DNA from 3 places in the Bacillus sp. M13(2017) genome. Region 1 is predicted to be linked to each of the others. Evidence: riboswitches for the same ligand, from Rfam matches in the RefSeq annotation. Region 1 holds a riboswitch; each other region holds the start of a gene.
What was found. Region 1 has a riboswitch for S-adenosylmethionine ahead of metK (methionine adenosyltransferase). Riboswitches for the same ligand answer to the same signal wherever they lie in the genome.
Positions count from the first base shown of each region.

Region 2: linked by a shared signal. The riboswitch ahead of mtnK (S-methyl-5-thioribose kinase) and the one ahead of metK (methionine adenosyltransferase) in region 1 are both predicted to bind S-adenosylmethionine.
Region 3: linked by a shared signal. The riboswitch ahead of CGQ22_RS19790 (cyclase family protein) and the one ahead of metK (methionine adenosyltransferase) in region 1 are both predicted to bind S-adenosylmethionine.

Region 1 covers NZ_KZ268500.1:95,734-107,515, forward strand. Annotated here, with positions in the region: gene CGQ22_RS00640 (ATP-binding protein) at 16-1,269, shown strand; gene CGQ22_RS00645 (ATP-binding protein) at 1,266-2,486, shown strand; gene CGQ22_RS00650 (Nif3-like dinuclear metal center hexameric protein) at 3,017-3,937, opposite strand; gene CGQ22_RS00660 (iron-sulfur cluster biosynthesis family protein) at 4,312-4,635, shown strand; gene CGQ22_RS00665 (DMT family transporter) at 4,903-5,808, shown strand; gene CGQ22_RS00670 (hypothetical protein) at 5,837-6,058, opposite strand; gene CGQ22_RS00675 (ATP synthase subunit I) at 6,338-6,721, shown strand; gene CGQ22_RS00680 (hypothetical protein) at 6,988-7,185, opposite strand; gene pckA (phosphoenolpyruvate carboxykinase (ATP)) at 7,498-9,084, opposite strand; SAM riboswitch class I at 9,313-9,434, shown strand; gene metK (methionine adenosyltransferase) at 9,604-10,803, shown strand; partial or broken gene CGQ22_RS00700 (GNAT family N-acetyltransferase) at 10,845-11,369, opposite strand; gene CGQ22_RS31785 (hypothetical protein) at 11,393-11,569, opposite strand; gene CGQ22_RS00710 (hypothetical protein) at 11,576-11,755, opposite strand.
Region 2 covers NZ_KZ268500.1:771,103-778,218, reverse strand. Annotated here, with positions in the region: gene CGQ22_RS04530 (DUF1129 domain-containing protein) at 1-356, opposite strand, end outside; gene CGQ22_RS04525 (DUF1129 domain-containing protein) at 373-1,137, opposite strand; gene CGQ22_RS04520 (PadR family transcriptional regulator) at 1,124-1,468, opposite strand; gene CGQ22_RS04515 (3-hydroxybutyrate dehydrogenase) at 1,665-2,441, shown strand; gene CGQ22_RS04510 (YvrJ family protein) at 2,472-2,633, opposite strand; gene mtnA (S-methyl-5-thioribose-1-phosphate isomerase) at 2,701-3,762, opposite strand; gene mtnK (S-methyl-5-thioribose kinase) at 3,759-4,940, opposite strand; SAM riboswitch class I at 5,031-5,172, opposite strand; gene CGQ22_RS04495 (carbon-nitrogen family hydrolase) at 5,244-6,023, opposite strand; gene CGQ22_RS04490 (pyridoxal phosphate-dependent aminotransferase) at 6,121-7,116, shown strand, end outside.
Region 3 covers NZ_KZ268508.1:72,728-84,509, reverse strand. Annotated here, with positions in the region: gene CGQ22_RS19820 (amino acid ABC transporter permease) at 1-143, shown strand, start outside; gene desB (Delta(10) desaturase DesB) at 197-1,282, opposite strand; gene CGQ22_RS19810 (FAD-dependent oxidoreductase) at 1,864-3,390, shown strand; gene CGQ22_RS19805 (MFS transporter) at 3,534-4,841, shown strand; gene CGQ22_RS19800 (nucleotidyltransferase domain-containing protein) at 4,855-5,637, opposite strand; gene CGQ22_RS19795 (PRK06851 family protein) at 5,752-6,858, opposite strand; SAM riboswitch class I at 7,007-7,119, shown strand; gene CGQ22_RS19790 (cyclase family protein) at 7,205-7,837, shown strand; gene CGQ22_RS19785 (hypothetical protein) at 7,865-8,245, opposite strand; gene CGQ22_RS19780 (ATP-binding protein) at 8,475-9,701, opposite strand; gene CGQ22_RS19775 (hypothetical protein) at 9,840-11,105, opposite strand; gene CGQ22_RS19770 (LSm family protein) at 11,343-11,782, opposite strand, start outside.

The DNA.
Region 1 (11,782 bases):
TGAAGGGGTGTTGAAGTGAAAGAAAGTTTCCTATCATATAAAGAAGAAGAAAGGAATGCAAAAATCCTTTTATGGGTGTTATATGTCATTGTTATTGCATATCAAATTTTTTATGCAATCGTATTAGAAGATAAATCAATAATGGATAAGGGATACAACATAATATGGCAAGTTATTTGCGGAGTAGCAATACTGTGCGTGAATATATATTTACTAAAAAAAGAAAAGGCAAACCTTGTTAAATATGCATGGATATTTGCATACATAGGGATAGAAATCGCTAATATAATTTCGTATATTTTTTATAATAAGGCGGCGTTTGATGCGACAAATATAATAGAGATTATTCTCATTTTCTTTGTACCCATATTTTTAAATAAAAAATTTTATGTGTTTTTGCTTTCCTCTATTGTAGGAAAATATTTAATTTATTTATTTGTATTAGAGGAAATAAAAGCATTTATGTTCCTTATTATGTATACCCTTATGTTAATAGTTGCATATATCATTTTAAACCGATTTTTACAATATCTTTCAGCTGTAAAGGAAAGTATTGCGATTGCTAGTGAATCACAAAAATTAGCAGTAATCGGAAAAATGGCAGCGACGGTTGGACATGAAATTAAAAATCCACTCGCTTCATTAAAAGGATTTACGCAATTACAAAGAGAGAAGCATGAAGAGGATCCTGTTTATAAACGTATGATTTTTGAAATAGAAAATATGAATAATATGATAAGCGAGTTGATGGAAGTTGCTACATGCAAGCCTTCTATTTATAAGAAACATGATCTAGGAAAGATTGTATTACAAGCAACAACAACTCTTCGCGAAAAAATGAATGAATTAAATGTGCAGCTTATTTCTAATGTGGAAGAAAAAACAATAGAAGTTGAATGCGATGAACGAAAAATAAGAGGAGTCTTTTTATATACAATAAAAAACGCTTTAGAAGCAATGGAGCAAGGTGGCATATTACATTTACGATTAGAGAATAAAGGAAAAGAGTATGTAATGATCAGCTTAATTGATAATGGTCATGGTATTAAGCAAGAAAACTTAGCCCGTGTTACAGAGGCCTTTTATACAACGAAACAAGATAAAATTGGTCTGGGTCTTACAGTAGCGAATCGAATTGTCACCGAGCACCTTGGTGAGCTACATATTTCAAGTGAAAGAAATACTGGAACGAGAATAGACATTATTTTGCCAAGGAAGTGTGGAAATACTGAAATCCAAGTGGAAGAAAAGCTAGGAGTTACCATATGAATAAAGGCTATATATTTAAAAATGAAGAAATAAAGGCGTTGAAAGTATTTTTAAGTTTATTTTTTATTATATTTTTTGTGTATGATCTTGCCTATGAATTTATCGTACCTTTAATCGCGGGAGAGCAAGAAGGCGTAGGAAAGTTTGAAGATGGTTTAGGTTTATGGCTTTACTTTTTGATGGTAGTATTGTTTTGCATTGGAATATACTTTATGAAATGGAAGAATGTTTTTCCGGTAAAGTATATTATTCTAATTGGCTATAATGTATTAGATTGTATCCATAACATTATGATTTATTATGGTAGCGATGCGGAATTTGACGGTGGAAATATAGTAGAAGTATTTTTTATTTTGTTCGCACCAATCTTTGTAAATAAAAGATATTTCTGGTTAGTTCCAGCGATACTTGTTGGGAAGTACGCTCTTACAGGAATCATTATTCAATCTTCTCTCGTTTTAATCCCAATGGCATTATATAGTATATTTACTATCATATGTTGGATTATATTTTTGAGGGTTCAGTCTTACGTTCGAACGCTTGAAATGATGGACAAAGAAATAAAACAGACAGAAAAACTAGCAGCTGTTGGAAAGATGGCAACGGTTATTGGTTATAAGATTAGAAGACCTTTAGCAAACTTAAAAAAACTTGTGAATAAACAAGCAGACAAGCATCCGGAAGATAAAATTTATAGTGATATTATGAAACAAGAAGTAGATCGGATCCATATAATTGCTACAGAACTTAGTGGATTTGAGAAATCTAAATCACTAGAATCAGAAACTCATAACATACAAGAAATTATCTCTTATGTTATTCGAGTTATGGAAAAGCCTGCTTTAAAACAAGGAGTTCACATACAAGGTATTTACAGTAAAGACTTACCGTCAATTACATGTGATGAAAAACGATTAAAACAAGTCTTTTTTAATTTAATCAAAAATGCAATTGAAGCAATGTCAGTTGGCGGAACAATTACGATTAAAGTTACTGTAAAAGATGGAATCATCATTCAAGTGAAAGATGAGGGATGTGGTATTCCGAAAGATAAAATTCCAAAGTTAAATGAAGCCTTTTATACAACGAAAGAAACAGGAACTGGTCTAGGTTTAGTAGTTACAGAAAAAATTATTAAAGATCACAATGGTAAAATGAGTTTTGAAAGTGAAGTTGGGGTTGGAACGACGGTTGAGGTTATGTTACCACTGCATTAACTACAAAAAACATCACTTATTTGGAAGTGATGTTTTTGTGTTCTTCTTAGGTAGACGTTCTAAAAAAGAGGACGATAACGAAAAATAATATATTGATAGTGAAAAAAGAAAATAATGGATGTTTTACTATGAAAAATATATAATGGCTTTGTCTGTTATTTGTTGTAGTTCATTTATATTTCTATTTGTTGACCCGAATCTCGGGTCTTTTTTTATGAAATGAATTGCTATATATCAGTAATTAGAAAAATAGAACATACAGCACTTGCGGCATGAATATAAAGACAGGTTGTATTCTCCCTCAAAAATAGGTTTCCAGCTATAATACTGGTAGGTTCGTTTTCTGGCACAACGAAAGCATTTACGTTGGTACATGTGCGTTCTCATTTATTCAGCTATTTGCCGGGCAGTCCGATTGGTGAGGGATGATAATCAGTGGGGGATGAAGACCCCCCACTGATTAAGGTTTCACTTTATCTATTTTTCTGTGGTCGATTGTATTGTGTATATAAATTAAAAAAATGATAGTGTTAGAGCCACCATTTTTCCTGTGGAAGCAAAATAACATCCACATCAAAATTCTCTTTAAACCAATCATACATCAATGTCTCTTTCACTAAATATTCAGAGGCAGAGTGTGACACACCAATTAGAGACATATTCGTTTCTTTTACATAATCCATAATGAGTGAGTATTTATATCGGCCGTAATCATTGTCGATATGGCAATGGATTTCTCCTGTAATATATGCTTCAGCACCTTTTTCTTCTGCTTCCTTCATTAAAGATACAACATCGCCACATCCAGCGATAATTGCGATTTTTTTGATGGAATCATGTCGTTTACCTTCGAAGTCTGTGTAAGGAATCTGGAAGAGTTTTTTTAGATGTTTTTGGAGTGCTTCTGTTGATGTTTCATCTATTTCACAAATAAGGCCAACTGGTTCTTGTTCTGGACCTCCATATGCAAAGTCGTCCACTACAGTAGCGTTTAATGCTTTTGCAATTGAAATACTCGTTCCATGCGTTTGATGAAAATCCATTGGTACGTGACATGTATATATAGAAAGTTGTTTTTCTTTTATTTCTTGCAAATATTTTTCAGGAATTGGTATGAAACCTCGACCGGATCTTCCAATTGGATCACCGCACTCCATTACAAGGGGATGGTGCATAAAGAGTAAATCACCGGGTGTGGATTGTGAAATGAATGTTTCAAGAACGTCATCTGTAGGGAATACAGCTAAAAATACTTTGGTTACATGTTCAGATCCGTGCATCATAAGGCCGTTAAATAAATCTACAAAATTTGCTTCAAAAAATTGTTGCCAAGGAAATTTGATAGGATCATATACGGCTGGTATAAATCGACTAAAGGCACTATCTTTTCCGTATTTTTCAATTTGAAATAAGTGATCGAGTGATTGCTCTATTTTTTTTAAGGCTGGCATGTTTAATAATCCTCCTTAAGATGATTCTTGCTTTATGAGTTGTTTATATTCTTCGTAGCAAAATAAGAAGCGGATAGGAAACAAATAAAACCTAGAATCCAGCTAATAGAAGGAGAATAGGGAAGTACATGCTGTAATAGCCTTCCGCTAGAAATGAAGAAAATACTAAATAGACCTAATAACATAGGATAGCGTTGTAGTTTGAACACAGATAGTAAACATCCTTTCTCCTGCATGAACTACTCATAAAAGCTCGATTGCTGAAACTTTATCACATACATTGTATATTAGTCTTAATTTTCTGTATATAACTTTTAAGAAAAATGGTGATACAATATATGAATGATAAGAGAAGAGAGGATGAAGATTAACATATGTACGTTACTGTAACAGAAGCAGCATATAAAAAGATTATGGATACGATTCCAAGTGAAGCGAAATATATAAAGTTATTTTACGATAATGAGGGTTGCGGTTGTGTCATGAGCGGAATCATCGATTTAGTAGCTGTAGCAGAGAAAGATGAGCGCGATGTGGATATTGAATCAAGCACAATGAATTTTATCGCTGATCGTACAAAGCTTGTATTTATGGACGATAAGTTAACGGTTGATTGGCATGAAGGTGGAGGAACTTTTCAGCTGAAGAGTCCGAGCCAATTTTATAATCCGAATATGAAGTTACATGTTCGAGTGTAGTAAAGGAAAGGTGGTCCAAAATGTATGTTGGAACCACCTTTTTTTATTGTATAAGTTGCTATTATTGTCGTTTTTTGTTGATAAGTCGATATATTTAAAAAATCGCTGATATAATTCGAGTTGCGCCGATATATTCGAAAAATCGCCGATATAAATTCATACACCAAATAACGTACACCTCTCCTGACAATACGAAGATTTTTTCACATAATGAAATGTACATGTGATTGAATTTTCTGTATAATCTTCATTGCGGAGGGGATACGCATGAGAAGATGGGGAATTGAGTTATTAATTTTAAGTGTTGTTATTATTTGGGGGATTAACTATACAATTGCGAAGTATGGACTTTTAGAATTTACAGCAATTGAGTTTACTGCACTTCGTATGATGGCGGCGGCACCGCTTCTGTTACTCCTTACCTTTTTTATTGAAAAGTCGGTTTATATGGAGCGAAAGGATATACCTAGATTAATCATCGTTAGCGTTGTAGGTATTGTACTGTATCAAACGCTATTTATGGAAACTGTCAAATATACATCCGCTACAAATGCCTCTTTACTCATTTCTATATCACCTATTTTTACAACTGTATTTGCGATTTTTCTGAAACAAGAAAATTTTTCTTCTCGAAAGTTAATCGGTTCTATGATTGCTTTTGTTGGTGCAGCATTAGTTTTAGTAGCAGGGCATTCACTTACTAGTTCTTTTTATGGCAATGGAATTGGACTTATTACATCAATATGCTGGGGGCTTTATCCTGTTTTAGCAGGACCATTAATTAAAAAATATTCAGCATTACGTGTTACAGCATGGTCTGCGCTAGTGGGTGCGATTCCGCTATTATTGTTAAGTGGTCCGCATGTGTTTGTCATGCCATTTCACATTATTCACGGAATGACACTATTTGCTTTACTATATTCTATTTTCTTTGTAACAGTATTTGGTCTAGTAATGTGGTATGTTGGTGTTCAAAAAATTGGAGCGTCACATACGATGGTATATATGTATATAACGCCGCTTGTAGCTGTTTTATTTGCAGCTGTCTGGGCAAATGAATATGTATCGTTTCAACAGATCATCGGTGGAATTATCATTTTTGTCGGTCTATGGTTTGTGAAATCCGAGAAAGGAAAAGTTCATTCTATTGCAGGGGAACCTATATCAAAATAGGAAAACAGATCACCTATGATCTGCTTTCCTATTTTTTTATTTTTGGTAAGAAGATGAGAAATAAGATAGCAGTAAGAAGTGGAATTAAGTTTAAAAATGGAATACGGAAGAGTGTAATAAGAATAATACCTGGAAGAAGAACACCGAGGACAGCGTAAAAAATGCTATGATTTTTCGTGTACCAATACAATGAAAGTCCAATAAGTGCAGGGATAATGAGGTGAATGAGAGCCATTAAAAAATAAATCATTAGACGCCCCCTTTATTTGTGTGCTTATTACATCATATCCGTATGTTCATAGATTGATATCATTTTTTTCATAAATGGACGAAAAAAGTTTGAAAAACCGTCACAAAATATGAGAATATGATGTTTGAAATCTTGTATAATATTATTTTCTAAAAACATTTAAACAACATAAACATACTGTTTATGTTATTTTTAATTTAAATGAAATGGATTTAAGGAATATGAATTTGAAAGAAATTTTTTGTTGGATAGATAAGAACGAATGAAGAGAGGTACAGCATGATTAGTATGTCACTAAGATCATTTAAAATCCAATCGTATTATATACTAGGTATTTTGTTACTAGGATGGATGTTAACACCGTTTTCAGCACACTTTTTAGGCGCTGGAATTGGGCTTATTGTAAGTATGTATTGCGTTTGGCTTTTAGGGAGAAGAATTGAGAAGCTTGGAGATAGTATTGTAAAGAAGACGAAAGCACCGACACTCGGTATGTTTAACCGTTTTGCAGCTGCCATTTTGGGTGCTATTATTATGTACGAAATTGAGCACCACATGGTTATGTGGGCGTTTGCAGTAGGGATTATGGGTGGTTATTTCTTAATCGTTGTGAATTTAGGTTACTATAGCATGAAAGATGAGAAAGAACTAACAAAGAGCTAAAAAAGATAAAAAGATAAAAGAATTCTTTTTAGATGGAATAGATGATCCAGCCACGGATAGAAGCGGTCAGGGCCTTTTTTAGCCCCATGTGATGTGAAACCCGAGAGATGTAGTGAGTAGGGATATAATTTATATGTTCGAAGCCATGATTTGTCTCTGTTGAAATGGGTTTACTCTGGGATAAGTGATTCAGTGATGGATAGTACAGCAGGAAGCATAACTTTACATAAAATACAGGTTTCTGCTTCCAATAAGTTAACATGAAATTACGTATTAGTATGACTCTTAGCTTCTTTAAAAAAGTTGGATATAAGACAGCAAACTATTCCGGTAATTAGAATAATATATTTTATCGTTTCACTTGTATGCTCAAATAAATTAACGTTAAGCATTACAAGTCCCCAAAAAACTTGAATCGCTCCATAACTGAATAAAATTTTTCCTGTACGAGAAAAATTTTTCATAGGTCTCACCCTTTCCTGTATATGTAAATTGTATCATAAAAAAACTAAAAACGAATAAATATAAAGTGAATTTTCTGTAAAATTATAGATGTTGGCATGCCATTTTATGATTTAAGTCACAGATCAAGAGATTAACGTTTCACTTTATATAAGATATAGAAAGAAGCTTACGTTTTCACGTAAGCTTCTTTTTTATGTAAGTGTGTGTAACCGTTAAGCCGCATTGGGTTTTGTCGGTGAGTACGCGAAACTTTACGTTTACACGACACTTATTCATATGAGTAAAGGGTTATTCCAACAGAAATTTTTAATTTAAGCGATTGGGCCGCCTAAGTTAATAATATCTTCAGAAACGCTTTCGAACTTTTTGAAGTTCTCTTTGAATTCATTTGCAAGCTCGATTGCTTTTGATTTGTAAGCAGCTTTATCAGCCCAAGTTTGTTCAGGCATTAACACTTCGTCAGGTACACCTGGTACGTGAAGTGGAACTTCAAGACCGAAGATGTCATGTTTAGCTGTTTCAGTTTTTGCAAGTTCGCCGCTTAATGCTGCTTGAATCATTGCACGAGTGTAACCTAAGTTCATACGTTTACCAACGCCGTATTCGCCACCAGTCCAGCCAGTGTTTACTAAGAATACTTTCGCATCGTGTTTCTCGATTTTTTCACCAAGCATTTCAGCGTAGCGAGATGCATCAAGTGGTAAGAATGGTGAACCGAAGCAAGTTGAGAATGTAGCTTGCGGAGATGTAACACCGCGCTCTGTTCCTGCTAGTTTACTAGTGTAACCACTTAAGAAATGATACATAGCTTGTTCTTTTGATAACTTACTGATTGGAGGCAATACGCCAGATGCATCAGCAGTTAAGAAAATGATGGTATTTGGGTGTCCAGCAACACTTGGCAGTACGATATTGTCGATCGCATGCATAGGGTATGCAGCACGAGTATTTTCTGTTAAAGTAGTATCGTTGTAGTCTGCGATACGCGTTTGGTCATTAATGATAACGTTTTCTAAAACAGATCCAAATTTGATTGCATCGAAAATTTGTGGTTCTTTCTCGTGAGAAAGGTTTACACATTTTGCGTAGCAACCGCCTTCAATATTGAATACACCGTTATCAGACCAACCGTGCTCATCATCACCAATTAATTTACGGTTTGGATCAGCAGATAAAGTTGTTTTACCTGTTCCAGATAAACCGAAAAATAGTGCTACGTCACCTTCTTCACCTACGTTTGCAGAGCAATGCATAGAAAGAATATCTTGTTCAGGTAGTAAGAAATTCATAATAGAGAAGATTGATTTTTTCATTTCTCCAGCGTATTCTGTACCACCAATTAGTACAATACGTTTTTCGAATGAAACCATAATGAATGCTTCAGAGTTTGTACCGTCAACAGCTGGATCAGCTTTGAAGTTCGGTGCAGAAACAATTGTGAACCCTGACTCATGAGTTGTTAATTCTTCTTCAGTTGGACGAATGAATAATTGATGTACAAATAAATTGTGCCATGCATATTCATTAATAACTTGAATTGGTAGGCGGTAATTGCGGTCAGCGCCTGCAAATCCTTTGAAGACGAATAACTCTTCTTTTTCTTTTAAGTATTCTAAAACTTTAGTATATAATTTATTAAAATGTTCTTCAGAAATCGGTTGGTTTACAGCTCCCCAAGCAATTTTGTCAGCAACCGATGCTTCTTTCACAATAAATTTATCTTTAGGAGAACGTCCTGTATATTTTCCTGTTGAAGCAGAAACGGCACCAGTAGAAGTTAATTTCCCTTCATTTCGCATTAATACTTTTTCCACTAATTGCGGAACACTTAGTTGAATCTGTGCATTGCTTCCGTTCAATAATTCATGTAAACCAATTTGGACATTCACAGTACTCATATTTATATACCATCCTTTTCATTTAATGAAATATTTCTCGTAATCCCCAACAATAGTATAACACAATTATATAAATAATGTATACTATTTATTTCTTTTTGTTTGTGTGAATACATTATTTCCTTATTAATATTTCATTTTAGGCGCATTGAGAAAAACTTTCACGAAAATGTGAATATTAATTGACAAATGAATATCATTTCTTTAGTATAGGTTGGGACGGATACTCTCTTATCCCGAGCTGGCGGAGGGACAGGCCCGATGAAGCCCAGCAACCTCACTTGTATTGATAAATGCAGGTGAATAGGTGCTAAAACCTGTGCGAGGCTACAGGTCTCGAACGATAAGAGCGAAGGGCAAAAAGCAGTATGCAAGTAGCAAATTAAACCTTTCCTCTATATAAAGTAGGAAAGGTTTTTCTGTATGCTTGTGTGGGAGAATAAATGTATGTCGCAATCTGTGGCAAATTAAGGATGAGTTCCGTACAATATATACAATTACTGTAGGGAGGTTTACCACATGACAAAAAAACGTCATCTGTTCACATCTGAGTCTGTAACTGAAGGACATCCAGATAAAATTTGTGACCAAATTTCTGATTCAATTTTAGATGCGATCTTATCAAAAGACGCAAATGCACGTGTAGCTTGTGAAACAACTGTAACAACTGGTTTAGTATTGGTAGCGGGGGAAATTACGACTTCTACTTACGTAGATATTCCAAAAATCGTTCGTGAAACAATTCAAGGCATTGGTTACACACGCGCAAAATACGGATTCGATGCAGAAACTTGTGCAGTTTTAACATCTATCGATGAGCAATCTGCTGACATCGCTATGGGTGTTGACCAAGCGCTAGAAGCGCGCGAAGGTCAAATGACTGACGCTGAGATTGAGGCAATTGGTGCAGGAGACCAAGGTTTAATGTTTGGTTTCGCATGTAATGAAACACAAGAGTTAATGCCACTTCCAATCTCGCTTGCTCACAAATTAGCTCGCCGTTTAACTGAAGTACGTAAAGATGATACGTTATCATACCTACGTCCGGATGGAAAAACGCAAGTTACAGTTGAGTATGATGAAAATGGTAAACCAGTACGTGTTGATACTATCGTAATTTCTACACAACATCACCCAGATGTTACATGGGAAGAAATCGATCGCGACTTAAAAGAGCACGTAATTAAAGCTGTAGTACCAGCAGAATTAATCGATGGAGAAACGAAATTCTTCATTAACCCAACTGGCCGCTTCGTAATTGGTGGACCACAAGGTGATGCTGGTTTAACAGGACGTAAAATCATCGTTGATACTTACGGTGGATACGCTCGTCACGGTGGCGGTGCATTCTCTGGTAAAGATGCAACGAAAGTTGACCGTTCTGCAGCATATGCAGCTCGTTATGTTGCGAAAAACATCGTAGCAGCTGGTCTTGCTGAAAAAGCAGAAGTACAACTTGCATACGCAATTGGTGTAGCACAACCAGTATCAATTTCAGTTGATACATTCGGCACTGGTAAAGTATCTGAAGACGTATTAGTAGAACTAGTTCGTAACAACTTCGATCTTCGCCCAGCTGGTATTATTAAAATGCTAGACTTACGTCGCCCAATTTACAAACAAACAGCAGCTTACGGCCACTTCGGACGTACTGATGTAGATCTATCATGGGAACGTACAGACAAAGCTGCAGCTTTAAAAGAGCAAGCTGGTCTATAATATATGAAAAAAAGCTTTGCGCAGTGAGCGCAAAGCTTTTTTTATTTATAATTACGTTGGAATAAAGCGAAGAGTTCAATGTCATGCCAAGTGCCGTTGCGGAATATAGCTTCTTTACAAGTTCCTTCATGTTGAAAACCGAGTGATTTATATAATTTAATTGCTCTCTCGTTGAAAGAAAATACTCGTAAAGAAAGGCGATGTAAATTTAATTCTAAAAATGCATAATTCAATAATAAAGTGAAAGCTTCCTTCCCATAACCTTGCCCCCAGTAATCCTTTTTACCAATATCAATAATGCATTCAGCGTTTCGATTATACGAATCAATATGAATTAAAGAAGTAATACCAATTGGAAGATGCGTAGCTTTTTCTTCAATGATATAGCTTTTAGAGTTTGAAGAATGAATAAATTGCTGTCAAAGTTTTTCTGTATCTTGTAAGGAATATTTATCAAGGTTAAGGGTAGTTGAACTCATAACGTCTATATCATTATGCCATTTATAATACGTTAGAATATCATCTTCGGAAAACTTTCGTAACTGGATACGGTTTGATTCAAACAATATAAGCCCACCTTTTGTATTTACTAGTTTTTGTTCATTATTTCAATACACGAGCTACAATAAATGTGTCCTTCTAGTTCAATATACTTTCTTATATTAGTCATACCATTTGCCGGAAATGGCATATGAATCCACGCTTTTTCATACGTTTGTATTTCTTTTTCACATGATTTACAAAGGATTGGTTTCTTCTTGAACATATGTAATCAACCTTTCATTTGACGTGCTTTACTTGCGCAAAAGGCACTACTTAGTAAAAATAGTGTCGCGAATATAATGCTTACTAATGTAGCGTATGGAATTGCGCCTTTTAAGGAAAAGCCGACAGTGATGGAAGCGACGAATAAGAGGATGAATGTTGTTGTTAATTTTTTATAAAGTTCCATACTATGTAGACCTCCAATCTATTTTTT
Region 2 (7,116 bases), 670 kb from region 1:
ATTAAAACGATTGGATAACCAATTAACTGTACATTTGTTAATGTAAATTGTTGATTCGGATTTCCAAATAAAATATTTGTAAGTAACCAATATCCACCTATCCCAATTATCATTCCTAAGATACTTTTTATACTCCCGCTTTTATCCTTCTCCATCTCTTTCGCTAATTCTTCCGCATACTCTTTTGGTGAATCACCAAATATATCACTTACCGTCTTTCCCTCTTTCTCACCTTCTATTAAATGAAGCTCTGCATCTTCTAGAAAGGCGTCCACATCTTCTTCTTTAATTCCTTTTGTTATTAAATACACTTTCGTATCGATTAAAAACTTTTCCCCTTCTTTAGAAATCTTCATAATAATCCCTCCCTTATTAAACCGCTTCTCTTCTATTCGTCTTCATCATAATTTCAACGAAAATTAAAATAAATAAACTTCCATATAAACATATAATTTGAAATAACATTGGCACGAGATCTTCCGATGTAAATGTTTTAAACACTAACATAATTGAAAGTGGAATGATTAAATATAAATTTTTAAACCATCCTTCAAAATATATATTTATAGCTACTGTGATGATAAAAATCCCACCAGCCACTATATAACTTTGCACTTCGGTGAATGTGAGCATTTTTGTCGGATATATCACATCTAATATCGTAACAGCTCCTAATAAAAACATTGGAGTAATCATAACTAGAGACCACATAGAAAACCATGTTTTTGTAAAGCTTGTTACGAAGGTCATTTTGCGAAGTAGAAAATTAGGACCTATAACAACTAAAATAAATGAAAAACTATAACCGATACACTGAATAAGTGAAATCTGTAACATTCCGTTATTCACTATTAAGATAGAAGCAATAATCCAAAATGATACGATATTCATTACTGTAAAACCAATTTGCTTCCACGTTTCCCATCTATCCTTTTCCATTACCTTTACAAGTTCATTTGCATATTCTTTCGGTGAGCTTCCGAAAATATCTTCTACACTCTTCCCCTTACTCTCACCTTCTATTAAATGCAACTCTGCATCTTCTAAAAAGTTTTCAATATCACTTTCTTTTACACTCTTTGCCGTCAAAAATAATCTCATATCTAATAAAAACTTTCGTGCTTCATTTGATAGCATTATTTTTCCCCCCCTTCCCTTCAAGTAGACGTTCTACACTACTTTGCATCGTTTCCCAGCGATCCATAAATTCATCAAGTGCTTCCTCGCCTTTTTCTGTTAATGTATAATATTTTCTCTTTGGACCAGATGGAGATTCCTTCATTACGCTTGTTATTAGTCCTTCTTTTTGCATTCGTATTAATAACGGATAAATACTTCCCTCACTCGCCATTGTAAAACCATACTTCGCTAGCTTTTCACTCATTTCATAACCGTATATTTCGCCTTCAGAAATAATAGCAAGTAAGCATCCTTCTAAAATCCCTTTCAGCATTTGACTTGTCGACATAATTTAAATCCTCCTACTATCTTGTTTTACAAGATAGATAAGCGTAAGTATCTTGCTTTACAAAATAGTATAGCAAAGACTATTTTGCAAAACAAGATAGCTAACGATATTTTTTCCAAATGTTTGCAGGAATTTCATTGTAGCCTCTCTAAATAGTGCACTATGAAAACTTTATTATGAAGGGATGTTTTTCATCATGGTTACAAATCGAGTTGTCTTTTTAACTGGTGCTGCGAGTGGTATTGGTTATGAAATGGGAAAGGCTTTTGCAAAAGAAGGTGCAAAAGTTGTGATTACCGATCGGCTTGAAGAACGTGCAAAAGAAGCTGCTGAACAATTACAAAATGAAGATTTTCAAGCTATCGGTTTAAAATGTGACGTTACATCTGAAGAGGAAATTACAGCAGCAATTTCTCAAACAGTTGATCATTTCGGTTCATTAGATATATTAATTAACAACGCAGGAATGCAACACGTTTCACCCATTGAAGACTTTCCAACTGAAAAGTTCGAGCTACTAATTCAAATTATGCAAATTGCTCCGTTTATCGCAATTAAGCATGCCTTTCCGATTATGAAACAACAAAAATATGGTCGCATTATTAATGTCGCTTCTATTAACGGCCTTGTCGGGTTTGCTGGAAAAGCTGCCTACAATAGTGCAAAACATGGCGTAATTGGATTAACAAAAGTTGCCGCTTTAGAAGGCGCTACGCATGGTATTACTGTTAATGCCCTTTGCCCTGGTTATGTCGATACCCCTCTTGTACGTAATCAACTACAAGACTTAGCTACTACACGAAATGTACCACTTGAAAATGTTTTAGAAGATGTTATTTATCCACTTGTACCACAAAAACGCTTATTACAAGTACAAGAAATCGCTGATTATGCTATGTTTTTAGCGAGTGAAAAAGCTAAAGGTATAACTGGTCAAGCTGTCATTATCGATGGTGGTTATACTGCTCAATAAAAAATAAAGTTTGCTCAAGAAGAGCAAACTTTATTTTTTATCGCGAGGATCTTCGTACTTTAGTAATTGCCGCGGGAGTTTCTCAATTGCAACAATTACCCCATCTAATTTACTTTCAATACGGTGAAGTAAATATAATGTTACAACAATTGGAAACCCTACATTACCTATCATTCTGATCCATTCTTCCATCTTTCTCTCCTCCTTTCACTATATAAATAAGGAATAATGGACCATTTAGGCATAAAAAAACAAGCTATTAAATTTCAGCTTGTCTTTCAAATAATGTCAGAATTTCTTTTTTATAGTCTCCACGTAAAATCCCTTTCTCAGTAATAATACCTGTAATTAATTCATTCGGCGTTACGTCAAATGCAGGGTTATAAACATTTGTTCCAATTGGTGCTACTTGTTTTCCAAAGATTTTCGTAACTTCTGTTTCATCTCTTTCTTCAATAATAATTTCGGCTCCAGTTTCTTTCGTAACATCAAATGTTGACAGTGGAGCAGCAACGTAAAATGGGATATTAAAGTGCTTTGCTAAAATAGCTAAATTCATTGTCCCTATTTTATTGGCTGTATCTCCATTTGCGACAATTCGATCCGCCCCCACAATAATCGCGTTTATTTCTTTCGTTTGAATAGCATGAGCTGCAGTATTATCTGTAATAAGGGTCACATCAATATTTGCTTGCTTCAATTCCCACGTCGTTAAACGGCCACCTTGTAAAACTGGCCTCGTTTCACACGCATATGCATGTAAACGCACACCTTTCTCTTTTCCAATATAAAAGGGAGCTAATGCAGTTCCATATCTGGCAGTTGCGATACTTCCAGCGTTACAGATTGTTAAAATATTATCGCCATCTTTAAAACATGTTAACGCATATTCCCCAATATTTCGACACACCTTTTCATCTTCCTGTTGAATACGAAGCGCTTCTTCTTCTAATATTTTTTGTGCTTCTTTTATTGTAGTAATCTCTCGAATAGATTCTCTCATACGATCAATTGCCCAAAATAAATTGACTGCCGTTGGGCGTGATGTCCCTAAATAGTTACAGTCTCTATTAAACTTCTTTTGAAATTCTTCGATATGTAAAGTATTATATTTTTTCGCTGCAAGCGCCAAGCCAAATGCAGCTACAATTCCAATTGCAGGCGCTCCGCGTACTTCTAACATTATGATACTTTTCCAAACCTCTTCAATAGTCGTTAATGTTTTGTATTCTGTGCTATGTGGCAATTTCGTTTGATTTAATACCGCAATTGCATCACCTTTCCAACTTACAGATCTCGGAACAGTAACGATTGTACTCATGCTTTTACACCCCTTGAAACTGTCTGTTGAAATAATGTTCGAAACAGTTGAATATCAGCACTTTTAGATTCATATTTTATTAGTTCTTTTCCTAAGGATAGCGCTTGTTTCTTAGCTTGAATTCTTGTTTCTTTATTTTCTATTTCATCTAAATCTGCTACATGAGCTAAACCAATTGTTCTACGAATTAGTTCACATCCGGCAAATCCAACTGCATCAGTAAAGATATTTTGCAAAATAATTGGTAACCATTGTTTTTCTTTCGTATATGCTTCTATACCTTCTCCAATCCATAACTTTGTAAAAGTTTCTACAAAATAACTCCACGTCTTTTCTATATGGAAAAATAGTACACTTCTTTTTTCTTCTTCTCTAGATAAAGCATTTAATAATAGATTTGCAATAAATTGACCTATGTCAAATCCAAATGGGCCATATGTCGCAAATTCTGGATCAATCACTTTCGTTTCAGAAGGTGACGAAAAAATACTACCAGTATGTAAATCACCATGAATAAGAGTTTCTTTTCTTGTTAAGAACTTATATTTATATTGTGCTACTTTTAGTTTTAAAGTTTTATCACTCCAAAGTTCATCAACCACGAGCTGTAAATCTGGCTCATAATCATTTGTATCATAATGTCCAAACGGATCTGTAAACACTAAATCCTCTGTAATTTTACAAAGGTCCGGGTTTACAAAGGTACCTTCTAGTACCCTCTTCTCTTCTGACTGTAAACCAAAATCTGAAGTATAAAATAAAACATGTGCTAGAAAACGGCCGATATGCTGGGATAAAAGCGGATATTCTTCTCCGTCTATTAATCCTTTTCTTGTAATTGTTAGTCTTGATAAGTCTTCTATTACCGTTATCGCTAACTCTTCATCATGACTGTACACTACTGGAACATAATCCGGTACATACTGCGCAAAAATTTGTAATGCCTTGCTTTCAATCGTTGCTCTTTTTATAGACAATGGCCAGCTTTCACCAACTACTTTCGCATATGGCAGTGCCTGTTTTATTATAATAGACTTCTCTCCATCATCTAATTTGAACACGTAATTTAAGTTTCCGTCTCCAATTTCATGACAAACGACATTTGCCTTCGCTTCAAAATAGCCATGATCTTTCGCATATTGTACAGCTGTTATTTCTGTTAATGAATAATATCCCATCGTCTTCTCCCCCTTTTTAAATTCAGAGGTTTTTCTAACACAGAAAAACCTCTTTTCACTAAGAAAGAGGTTTGAAGTTTATCTTCTCCCCTCTTATCTGCCAGAAAGTTTTACTTTCTGCTGGAATTAGCACCGTGCCTTTTGGCGTAATAAACGCCCCATTTCACAATGGTATTACGGTCGGTTGCTGGGTTTCATCGGGCCAAATCCCTCCACCTGCTCTTGATAAGAGTTATATAATTTTTTGAATTTTTAACTTTATGTTGAAGACTATACCAAGAATAAAAATCACTTGTCAACATTTTATTTGTATAATTCTGGACGACGATCCGCAAAAACTGGAATTCCTTTACGTACTTCTTTAATTTTCTCGAATACAAGCTCTCCAAATAAAATTGATTCCTCTTCATTCGCCTCTACTACAACTTCACCCCAAGGATCCACAATTAAAGAATGACCTGCAAACACATTATTCGGATCCTTTCCTGCTCTATTACAAGCAACAACATAACACTGATTTTCAACTGCTCTTGCTTGCAATAGCAAACGCCAATGTGCTAAACGAACTAATGGCCATTCAGCTACAACAAATAATACTTTTGCCCCTTTAACAGTATGGACACGCATCCACTCTGGAAAACGAATATCATAACAAATTGTTCCAGCGCATTCAACATCATCTAGCTTAAATTCGCCCGTACCATTACCAGCTATTAAATATTTATGTTCATCCATAAGCTGAAATAAATGTACTTTACTATATTCATTAACTAGTTCTCCTTCCTTGTTTACAACATACATTGTATTTGTAACACCTTGTTCCGTTTGCTTCGCTATGGAACCACCAACAATATGTACACCATATTGTTTCGACCATTCTTTTAACTTTTCTTTCGTTTCCAATCCATCCCTATCTGCAATTTCAGAAAGTCTTGTTAAATCATATCCTGTTGTCCATAATTCTGGTAAGACGATAACATCTGGCCTTTCCTTCATAGCTTCGCTTATTTTATTTTTAGCATTCTCAATATTTTTTTCTACATCTCCAAAAACAATATCCATTTGAATACATGCGACTTTCATTTTGTCAGCCCCATTCTTATTTTTTCTTTACAAAATACTGGAAAGATTATATCATTTGTCACTAGAATTGTAACAACTTTCAAAAGAGGTGGAAAGTATGAAATTATTTCAACCTTCTGAGATAGTAACATCATTGCCGACACAATTTTTCGCTTCACTTGTTGCAAAAGTTAACAAAGTCGTAGCAGCTGGTCACGATGTTATTAATCTAGGTCAAGGTAATCCAGATCAACCAACACCGCAGCATATCGTAAAAGCTTTACAAGATGCTGCAGAAAAGACCATTCATCATAAATATCCGCCATTTCGCGGACATGAAAGTTTAAAAGAAGCCGTGGCAACATTCTATCAACGTGAATATGATGTAGTAGTAAATCCAAAAACAGAAGTTGCTATTTTGTTTGGGGGAAAGGCTGGATTAGTAGAGTTACCAGTTTGTTTTACAAACCCTGGTGATACTATTCTCGTTCCAGATCCAGGCTATCCAGATTATTTATCAGGAGTTGCTTTAGCAAAAGCACAATTTGAAACAATGCCGCTTATTGCAGAAAATAATTTTTTACCAGATTATACGAAAATCGATGACTCTATTGCCGAGCGTGCAAAATTAATGTTTTTAAACTATCCAAATAATCCGACCGGTGCTACTGCATCAAAAGATTTTTTTGATACAACCATTAACTTTGCTAATGAACATAATATATTAGTTGTTCACGATTTTGCTTACGGCGCTATTGGATTTGATGGTCAAAAGCCCGTGAGTTTCTTACAAGCAGACGGTGCTAAAAATACAGGTATTGAAATTTACACTCTATCGAAAACTTTCAATATGGCTGGATGGCGTATCGCTTTTGCAGTAGGAAATGAAAGTGTCATTGAAACCATTAACTTATTACAAGATCATATGTATGTTAGTATTTTTGGTGCAGTTCAAGATGCTGCCCGCGAAGCACTATTAAGTTCACAGTCTTGCGTAATAGACCTTGTAAATAGTTACGAATCTCGACGAAACGCTCTTATTTCAGCTTGTCACTCAATTGGTTGGAATGTAGACATTCCAACAGGGTCATTCTTTGCATGGCTTCCTGTTCCA
Region 3 (11,782 bases), on a different contig from region 1:
CTTACATAATCGTTGGTGTATACTATCTCGTACTTGTTCTTCTATTTACTTACTTTGTTAATCTTTTAGAAAAACGACTACAACGAAAAGAAACTAACTCCGTCCAAGTCCATAAAAAGAACAAAACGGAAGTTTCTTTATAAGAAAAAGCAAGCCTGAGATGGCTTGCTTTTTCATTGCAAAAATATATTAATTTTTACTGATTTACTTTTTTAATACTTTCGTCTTCCTCTATATGTTCCTCACGATATGAAATATTATGAGGATCTAGTCCATTTCCTAAAGAACCATAGAAATGCTCTCTATGCGGATCCACTAATTCACTTCCTTGATAATACACACGTGGTGTATTCCATAGCGCTGCCAAAGCTTTTGTCATCGGCATCTCATGATAGCGTTCCGGCCACATTTCTTTAATCTTCTCTTTTACTAACGGATAGTATTTAGAACTCATAGCAGGAAACAGATGGTGTTCTGTATGATATGAGAAATTGAAATGTAAAACGTCTACCCAGCGCGGCACTGTTACTGACAAACAGTTTGCTAACGGATCATTTACTGGAACAATTGGATTTAAGCGGTGATTTGTTGCGATATATGCCATTACAATAAAGTTAGCAATTAACAACGGAATGACATATGCAAATAACCATTTTCCAGGTCCCATAATAAACAATAAACTAATCCAAACTGTCCAAGGCAAAAGAAGTTGAAGCCATACAGATTTTTGATTGGATGACTTGAACTCTTTTATAAAATGAAAGAACATTCGAGTCGAATGCAATGTAAATTGAATTGTTAGTGACAGAAAACTAAAGAATGAACGTACATGTAAAGGCATACGATATACCCAACTCAAAAACTTACTCTTCTTAAGTTTCTCAAGTGTCGGCCATGCATCCGGATCATTCTCTTCATGCTGTGTATGAACATGATGCGTTGCATTATGCCACTTTCTCCAAAGCTTTGGCCCTGTTGATAATGGCATAAATGCAATCGCGCCTAAGAAGTCACGAAGCCATGCCTTTCTTACAACAGTTCCATGTAAAATTTCATGCCCTAAAAATCCAAGTGAAGCAAAACATAATCCAAGAACAATCGCAATTCCTAGATTCGCCCACACATTCAATTCAAATACACCAATCGATATTAACCCCGCCAATGCCACAAGCAAATAAGCCAGTCCACCAAATAAACGAGTAGGCACTGGTTTAAATGCTTTTTTCGGCAAATGTGGTGATACACGTGCTGCATACCACCCAAACGTATGAAGCTCCTTCATCCTTTTGCCCCTTTCTTATGCCGCGCCTTGCGCAACTTACATATATCAATTCTTGCTTCCAGATTGATTTTACTAGATGATCCAAAAAGCATCTATTATAAGGAAAATATACTCACTCTATCGTCACTTATTTTTCGCTTTTATTATCAATGAAAAACATTTCTCTTTTTACTCTCTATCAACCTTTCCACATGATGAATCATAACAATAGAATTTCTATATTGTCAACACCTTTTATGACCTAGTAATAAAAGGTGGTTATGTTTTTATAATCATACTTTATTTCACTAAAGAAAATGTATAGATTCCATAAGGTTTTATCCACTATATATAGACATTTTCTTAAACGCCATAGACTCTATCTCATTCAATAACTCTCTATGTAATCAACAAATAGAATCACTTGAATTTAGTTTTATATAAATCCTACTTCTTCATAATGCCCTACCTAATTAATTATATTAAAATAATTTATATCCTCTTTTAATAAAAATAGACTTCTTCTAAAACAACACACATGATTTTCATATAATATGGAAATATTAAAAGGAAAATTGTTCTAAAATCAGGAGGTTTCCGCAATGACAAATGATACATTTCCACAACTGCCGCTATCTTATTGGATTGAATCTACCGAGTTTCCTACTTTTCCTCGTTTATCCGAAAATATAAAAACGAAAGTTGCTATTATCGGTGCTGGTATTACAGGTATTACCACTGCCTATTTACTTGCAAAAGAAGACATCGATGTGGTTTTAATTGATTCTGGTCGTATTTTAAACGGGACGACTGGGCATACAACAGCGAAAGTAACAGCACAACATGATCTTATTTATGATGAATTAATAAATCATTTCGGTGTAGAAAAGGCCCGGCTTTACTATGAATCAAATAATCAGGCTCTACAATTCATAAACGAAACTGTTCAAACATATAAAATCGACTGTAATTTCTCAAATGAAGATTCATATTTATATACAACTACTGATAACGGATTAAGAAATTTATCGAAAGAATATGAAGCTTATCAAAAATTAAATATACCTTGTGATTATGTTCAATCTCTATCGATTCCTATTCCAGTACAATCTGCGCTTGTAATGAAAAATCAAGCACAATTCCATCCCCTTCTTTATTTAAAAACACTTTTAGAAAAGTTTGTGGAGATGGGCGGAAAGCTCTACGAACAAACAACAGCTATGAATGTGGAAAAGGGAGATTATCCACAAATAATTACAAAAGAGGGCCATCATATCACTTGTGAATATGTCGTCTCTTGTTCACATTTTCCTTTTTATGATGCAAATAGCTTTTTCTTTACGCGAATGTACGCAGAACGCTCCTATGCTCTTGCAATAAAAGCAAAAATGGATTATCCAGGTGGCATGTATTTAAGTATTGATGATCCAAAGCGCTCCTTACGCTATATAACAAACAATGGAGAAAAATTAATTTTGATTGGCGGAGAGAGTCATAAAACAGGGCAAGGAATAAATACGATGCTTCATTATGAAGCACTCTATTCTTTTGCTGAAGCAACTTTTGGAATAGACGAAGTTCCTTATAGATGGTCAGCACAAGATTTAATCACTCTAGATAAGCTTCCTTATATCGGACATATTAACGAAAGAAATCCAAATATATTTGTTGCAACTGGATATCGCAAATGGGGAATGACAACTGGAACTGCTGCCGCTCACCTACTGAAGGACTCCATCCTAAAAGTCCACAGTCCCTATAAAGAACTGTATGCACCATCACGCTTCCATGCAAATCCAGATATAAAAACGTTCCTCTCCCAGAACATTGATGTTGCGAAACATTTAATTGAAGGAAAGATTGAAAATGCATTACGTAAACCAGAAGATCTCGAAGTTGGTGAAGGATCTGTCGTACATGTTAACGGTAAACGGGCAGGTGCTTATAAGGACAAAGAAGGAAAATTACATATCGTCGATACAACTTGTACACATCTCGGCTGCGAAGTTGAATGGAATAATGGTGATTGTACTTGGGATTGTCCTTGTCACGGTTCCCGCTTTTCAATTGAGGGAGACGTTATTGAAGGTCCAGCAGATCAACCGTTAAAACGAGTTGATAATGAGTAAACCAATAAAGAAGTTCAACAGGTTTCCTGTTGAACTTCTTTATTGATTATAAAACCTTTTCAGATAAATTTCGACACAGGGAGGAAAATATTAACATAAAATAAAATAATATATTCATCTACAAATAAAAGGGGGGGAATACTATGCAACCTTCAGCTTCAGCTCCACCTCATCTAGAATCTACAGAAACTATCTTTTCAAGCTCTATTACAAAACTTGTTGTTTTTATTTGTTGGCTAGCCATTCTAGCTGATGGATATGATTTAGGTATTTACGGTGCCGTTCTTCCAAAGCTCCTAGAAGACAAAAGCTGGGCACTTTCACCAGCTTACGCTGGCACAATTGCAAGCTATGCTTTATTTGGGATGTTTATTGGTGCTATTCTAGTTGGAACTATTACAGATCTAATTGGACGAAAATGGATGCTTATATGCTGTTTAGCGCTTTTTTCTATCACAATGGGACTAGCTGCACTTGCTCCTTCTCCCGAATTATTTGGTTTATCTCGATTTATTGGAGGAATCGGATTAGGCGGTGTTATTCCAACAGCTTCAGCACTTACTGTTGAATATTCACCAAAAAAACGACAATCTTTTATTTATGCTCTTATGTTTACTGGCTATCCTTTAGGTATCGTGTTAGGCGCTATTTTGTCTATGTTTATGTTAGAAAGTTTCGGATGGAGAACTATGTTTGGCATCGGAATGATTCCACTACTCCTCATTCCTTTCATTATTCGTTATTTACCTGAATCCATTCAATTTTTATTATCACGTAATCGCCAAAAAGAAGTGGACCAAATCCTTAATCGTTTTCAAATTGTATTCTATGCGAAAAATGAAACTTATCAAACTCCGTCTAATATACGAAAGAAAAATGGATTTCTTACTTTATTCTCAAAAGAATACATAAAAGCAACGCTACTTTTTTGGATCACTTATATAATGGGAATGTTTTTAATATACGGTTTAAATACTTGGTTACCTCAGATGATGCGACAGGCAGGATACCCTCTTGGATCTAGTTTATCATTTCTACTTATGCTAAATATTACTGCCGCTATCGGTGCATTATTTGCTGGAGCAATCGCGGATCGTATAGGAGCTAAAATCGTTATTAGCATCTCCTATCTTATGGCAGCTATATGTATTGGACTATTAACAATTAGACCATCTGTTACAATCATTTATCTTTTAATTGGTCTTGCTGGAATTGGATCAGTCGGTATTACTCAAATATTAAATGCATATGTAACCCAATACTTCCCATCACATATCCGAGCTACTTCCTTAGGCTGGGGACTTGGACTTGGCCGAGTTGGTGCAATTGCTGGTCCTATTCTCGTCGGTATTATTATGACAATGCAATATGACTTATCATGGAATTTTTACTTATTCTCCTTTGCAGGTCTTATCGCAGCTATATCTGTTTTCTTTATTCCTACAAAATAACAAGAGCACAAACTTACTTGTGCTCTTTTTCATATGCTTCAAACAGCATGTCTCGAAATAGTTTATTTAAAATCTCAATATCGATCCCTAACCCCTTTTCAACACCTTTCACGTATTGCCCATAGTAATGAATTTGTTCTTCTAAAAATTGATTCAACACCTTAATTTTCAATCCAACATCTAATTCAGTACCTGCTTTTTTCTTTATTAACAACTTTTCAATTTCATCTAATACGCTACGTTCTAATGATAATTCTGTAATCAATCGGTCAAATTCTACAGGTGGTAAAGTTGCTTTCTCTTCTAGCCACTTACAAGCTAAAATAGGACGTAATACATAAAAGTACTTTTTCAGCTTTACATTCTCACCTTGCAAAAATTCACGATAATTTTTCGAAGCCATATGTAAATAATGATATATCGTTGCTTTTGGATCAAAATTCTTCTCACTCATCTGTTGAAGTAGTTCTGGAAAATTAGAGTTTTTCGAATAAAAAATTGGTGATCGAATCCACTCAAGTAAAGCTGGGTTCGACTTCGCGAATAGTTGCAACGCCTTTCTAATATCCCAACCACTTATATCTAAATCATCACTAATTGGATATTCAATTACATCTCGTTTGTCATGAATTGATAAATACCATTCTACCGGATGTATATAAACAAACCTAACATCATAATCGCTATCTTTCGATGGAAACCCCCAAGCACGACTCCCTGATTCCACCGCAAATAAAATTTTCACATCATTCTCTTTTTCAATTCTTTCTAACTCCAACTCGATTTTCTCTCTCATTTCATACCATCTCCATTTTTTGATTATTTCCTTGGAAATTCGACAATACACTATCAATTTTACTACATACTAAAAAAACTGTCAGAAATTACTGACAGCCCAATAAAACTTCTATTATTGCTTTTCGATTACAGTAGCAGCAATTCGTTCAAACTCTTTTTGAATCTCCTCTTTATATGCATCTACTACTGAAAAATCCATAGCAGCAATATAAATTCGTTCTAATTTATCACGAACCGATTTTGCTTTTGCTAAGAAAGACATCGCCTCATTCATTTTTGCTTTATATTGAATGGAAACATCACGAATTTCCTTCGCATATTTCTCATCCGTCCCTGGGGTAACAATAAGGGCATACATATCAATAATTTCATCACCCTCGCGACTTGGAAAATATTCATGTGGTGCAGTGCTATCAAAAATTGCAAAGCCTAATTCTCTTACGATAACCATATCAAGACTATTCGGATCAAATCCGCAATGATATACTTCAACTTCAAACCCTTTTTCTTCAGCTGCCTTAGCTAACTTTTTGAGCATCGTTGATTTTCCAGAGCCTGGGCGCCCTTTTATAAAATAACGATATGGTAACCCTTCTGTTAAATTAGGAACAAAATCAACTGCTCCTTTCGGTGTAGCAGCTCCTAAAAAACGATGTTTTACAAGCGATTGTCTCCCGCTTTTATCTGCAAATAATTTCTGGATTAGCTGATCGGTTAATTCATTTGCTTTATTAAAATCTATATTATCAATATATATCTTCTCCCACTCATCATGTATAAGCAATGCCTCTTTAAAACATGCGTAAGCAGACTGAAAAGCTTTGCTTGCTTCTGAAACAAATCTTTCAATTTCTAACTTCTGCTTCCTTAGTTTATCTGAATCCCAAGCAATTCCTAAATTTATATACTCTTCAACAACTCCTGGCATTTTGGGCTCAATTACATGTGGTGATGTCCCATCAACAATTCCTACTTTTAATTTTGGGATAATTACACCATCAACCGATTTATTGTCAGAAGAACAATGTAAAAATTCAATATCATATCCTTTTTCAACCCATTCACGACCGATTGCCTTTATTAAAGAAGATTTCCCCGTTCCTGGACCACCCTTTAAGATAAATAATCTGTCTAACCCTTTTAAATTCTCTTCATATAAATTATGAAATCCCCTAGCTGTATTACCACCAGCATAATAATTCAATACATTTCCTGTCACTGCACTCACTCCTTCGCAGCATTCTATTTACATAAGCTACAATATGCGCGTAGCTTTATTTGGGTGAATACCTATTTTGTATTGCACGCAAAAAGGAAATGAATTACAATTTAACTATCGGAAAATTCCGGTTTTAAAATTAAATACTTCTTTATCAAGAGAGGCAGAGGGACCGGCCCTTTGAAGCCCAGCAACCTCAGTTTATACAAACTGAATAGGTGCTAATTCCTGCAAAATGCATTGCATTTTGGAAGATAAAATTCAACTAGCATGTAAAGCTCACCTTTCTTGATATTGAAGGGTGAGCTTTTTATTATTTGAAAAACATATATTGGAGGTATGTAAAATGAAAGTAATTGATTTATCGCAAACATTTGAAAATAATATGTCTCAATTTCCTGGAACACCTAAAATACAACTAGAAGCTGTTACAAGTGTTGAAGAATCAGGCTATCAAGTTACAGATTTTCATTCTGTCGTTCATGTTGGCACGCATTGTGATGCTCCTGCGCATTTTATTTCAGGCGCAACGACTATCGATCAATTACCCCTAAATCAATTTGTAGGCGAAGCGATTCTTATTGATGTAACTCATGTACAAGAACGAAAACTACCTAAAGAAGTACTGCACGATGCTGATATAAGAGAAGGAGATATTGTTATTTTCCATTCCAATCTATCTACTAAATGGAATACAGAGGCGTATGAGAAAGAAGCTTTTTATCTTTCTGAAGAATTAGCCGAGGAACTAGTACAATTAAAAGTAAAATCTGTCGGTTTAGATTTTATTTCTCCTGATGAGGTAACGACAGAAACATCACCAATTCATCACATACTACTTGGGAATAATATTTATTTAATCGAAAACTTAACAAACTTAGATGCCATTCACACGAAACGTTTCTTCTTCTCAGCAGCACCTTTAAAAATTAAAGATAGCGACGGTGCTTTCGCAAGAGCATTCGCTGTAATTTTTTAAACAAACTATACAAAAAAGCAAAGATCATCATTGACCTTTGCTTCTATTTTTTTTATTTAAATTAAGAAAGAATTGCTCAACATGGGGACGTAACCAAGCTAAATAATCCTTCTCTTTCTTCTTTGTACAAGCTATTTCTTCCCCATCTACCATTTCAACAAGTTCTAGTTCTAACAGTTGCTTCGTGAATGCTAACATATTCACTTCTTCGGATGGATACTCTTCTTTTAATTTCTCCTCAATTTCCCCCAATAAAAAACCGTCACGCATCATTGCCAATGCATCAATCCAAAGTGGCGGCATTTCATATTTTTCTCCTGTAATTGTATCTTTTACAATATAATTCTTTTGCTCTTTTCGAAATTGAATCGTGTGTAAACATACAGTCGAATTTAATGTTAATTCCATCATACCACCTCTTTCATAATATCTGCATAGAAAAAAGGATGCGCGTGCACCCCTTCTTATCTTTTCATAACACTACTGAACCGCTACATGAGCAATCAATCTCATGTCGATATTTTCCTCCATTATAAACGAAGTATTTTATAAAAAAAACCCTTCTTGAAACATTTTATAAAATGTTTATATTTACACAACAAGAACACTTTTCTGAAAAATCTTTTCTCCCAATACATTAAACGGTCGGCAGAAAAATTTCTACTTTTGTTCCTACTCCTATACTACTTTGGATTGTGATACTCCCTTGATGTTCCTTAATAATTTTATATGTAATCATTAATCCAAGTCCTGTACCAGTTTCCTTTGTTGTGTAAAACGCCTTGCCGATTTTTTCTAACTTCTCATTCTCTATACCAAATCCTTGGTCTTCAACAGAAATACACAAATATCCTTGCGTTTTTTGATATGCACGGATATGGATTTCTCCGCCCTCTGGCATTGATTCTATTCCATTTTTAATGATATTTAATAACACTTGTTTTAATTGCTTATCATTACCGTTTATAGTTGGTAAATTCCCATCTACTTGTAAATAACATTTAACTCTATATTGCATTGCATAACTTTCCATTAGATGCACAACATATAGAAGGATGTCTCGTATATTACACCTTTCATAATTTGTTGGCTTTGGTTTTCCTAACAACATTAATTCACTAACAAATCCATTGACTCTTTCAATTTCTTGTAGCATAATGTCGTAGCTCATCGTATCAGTTGGATTTCTTTCTTTTTGCATTTGCGTAAATCCTTTTAACGCTGTTAACGGATTTCGAATTTCATGGGCAATTGTTGTAGACATAGTCCCAATCACAGCTAAATTTTCCGTCTCTTTCATATTGTTCATCATTTCAACCACTGTTCTTACATAAGATTGAAATCGTTTTAATAAAGAATGTGAAATAATGAAATAAAATACACATAAAACAAGTGGAATTATCACTTTTAAATCTTGTAATAGCAATGTGAAAAATACGTACTTTCCAATTACACTAAAGGACACTAAATAAAAGTATTTTTTATTCACGAAAACTGGGGCAAATAAAATTAATAACATTTCTACCATACTGCCATGTTCAAAAGGTCTATCCGTTCGCAAATAAATCATTAAATTATTAACAAGATTGATAAACATGTACCCAAATAAAAATAAATATTTTACAGAATATACATATCCTCTTTTTTGAAGATATATAGAAATAGGTAATAATGCCATTACAAATATAGGCACACCTATCCCAAGACTACCTTCTGGCCAACCTACCGCTGTTCCACTAATATTCATAGCAGGATATACAAAATAATATATAGCGTCATATAAAAAGAATATAATATAGAATAATAATATAAATACCTTTAAGGCTCTTCTTTCTTCATAAATCAAGCTCTTGTATTTATTCATATAAAAACTCCCCTTGATCGATACAAAAAACTTTCATTGTTATTCTCCTTAAAGTATAAGTATGAAATTGCTTTCAGGGCAATATTTAACCTTATAATACTAAAAGGAAGGAGATCTCTCCTTCCTTTTAGTAACAACTTACATCCATCTTACCCTGTCATGTAACAATCCATCCGTAAAATTATTATGCCCCATTACAAAATCCTTCATATATAAATTTAAATACTCACCGTACTTACTTTCTGTATTTAATAACAACTCCTCGACGTAATAAGCACCTTGTTCAAATTGATCTAAAAGTAAACTGGACAGGCCCGCATAAATCCCGCACCCTACCTGAAAATACGTTGCATTCGTTTTATATTTACGAAAAACTTTGCTACTATTCATCACATTATACATATATGTCTCACTATTTTCATAAACGAGTAACACACCCACCAAGTCCTCTCCAGCAACCTCTTCTTCCGCTGGATTAAACACTTTACGATTCCAGTTCCATAAATCTTCTACTTGATCTAAGTTCTGTCTAATTATATTTGTTGTATACTCATTAATTCGGTAAAGAAAACCAACTTCCATATTAAAGTTTTTCCCTAAAATTAATACTTCCTCATGTGGCATTAAACAACCATAGAATTCTTTTTCTCCTAACTTCACTTTATACTCTGAAGAATATACATCTTCATAAAAGTAAAGAGGACGATGATGACTCATATACATCGGATAACTCCAGATCGCTTCATCTAAAAATCGCTCTACTGCCCATGAAGCATAAAGTGTATGTGGCTTTATAAGTGCTGTATCATTCAAAAATGATGTGTCATGTTCTACAATATAACATGCTCTTGGCCTTTCATTTGGTCGTTCCTTCATAAGCTCAACAACCATCCATTGAACAACACCTGGATTCATACCTGAACCTATAATCGCTTTTGTATTTGTAAATTTCTCTTTCTCCTTCTCAAACCTTGTATATCTTTCCGTAAGCTGAAAGCCGATTAAGCTGTCGTCCTGATCTACTGCTTCATTTTCCAAGGCTGAATTAATATAGCAAATTCCTAATTCATTACAGCAGCTTAATACTCTAATTGTATCTGCCCCTGAAACATCAATCACAACACTCGTACTTTTTTCTTTTAAATGTTCTTTAAATTCCACTACATTTTGAAGGTTTATCTCATATAAATATAATTGACCTTTCAAATTCGAAAACAACTCATCATAATAAGTCCTATCTTTTTGTTTTATATCCACCAAATGAAATTTGGCATTCTTTAATACTTCATAAATTGGATCTTTTTCATTTGCTATCGCTTGATTTAAAATTGCTAAAACTGCTTTTGCTGCTCCACCAGCACTACCAAGTAATGTAATCGATAACGGATTTAGAAACTGCTCCACCAACAAAACTCCTTTAATAAATTAGTTGAGCAGCTCCTTCTCAAAAAATAAATTGAATACATAAAAAGATAGCTCGTACACATTTCTTTATAAATTAGTACAAAATTTTTTTAAAAAATCACACCATAATATATTTATATTCAATTCATTTTTCCCCTCATATTCAAATCGAGCTAAACAAATAGGCTCGACCTTTTCTTCTGCATATAAAAGAAAAAGCCAGCCCTTTCAACTAGCTTACGGACAATGGACAGATTTTACATGTTGAATATTTACATACATTTTCGCATCACGTGCTTTTAATATTTCAATATGCCCTTCATCAATCTTCGCCATCTTTCCGATCTTATTAGATTCCTCACCTAAATCGAACACCATGATTTTGCCAGACATTTTAATAAGTTGTTCTTCAAACGTTCGAGCTAACGTAATATTTAACGGATTTACGGGGAGTTCATTTTTATTGAGGTCATACGGCACTTGGTTTTCTTTATACGGAATTAACCATTTTAAATGTTTTAAAGATATATATACCGTTTTATAAACCGGACTATAAAAAACAATATAATCATTCATCACACTTGTAACATAACCATGTATTGGAGCACTTCCTGCTACATAAACTTCTGTAAAAATTCCTTTAGAAGTACTTAATACTTTTCTCAAAGAAATGGAAG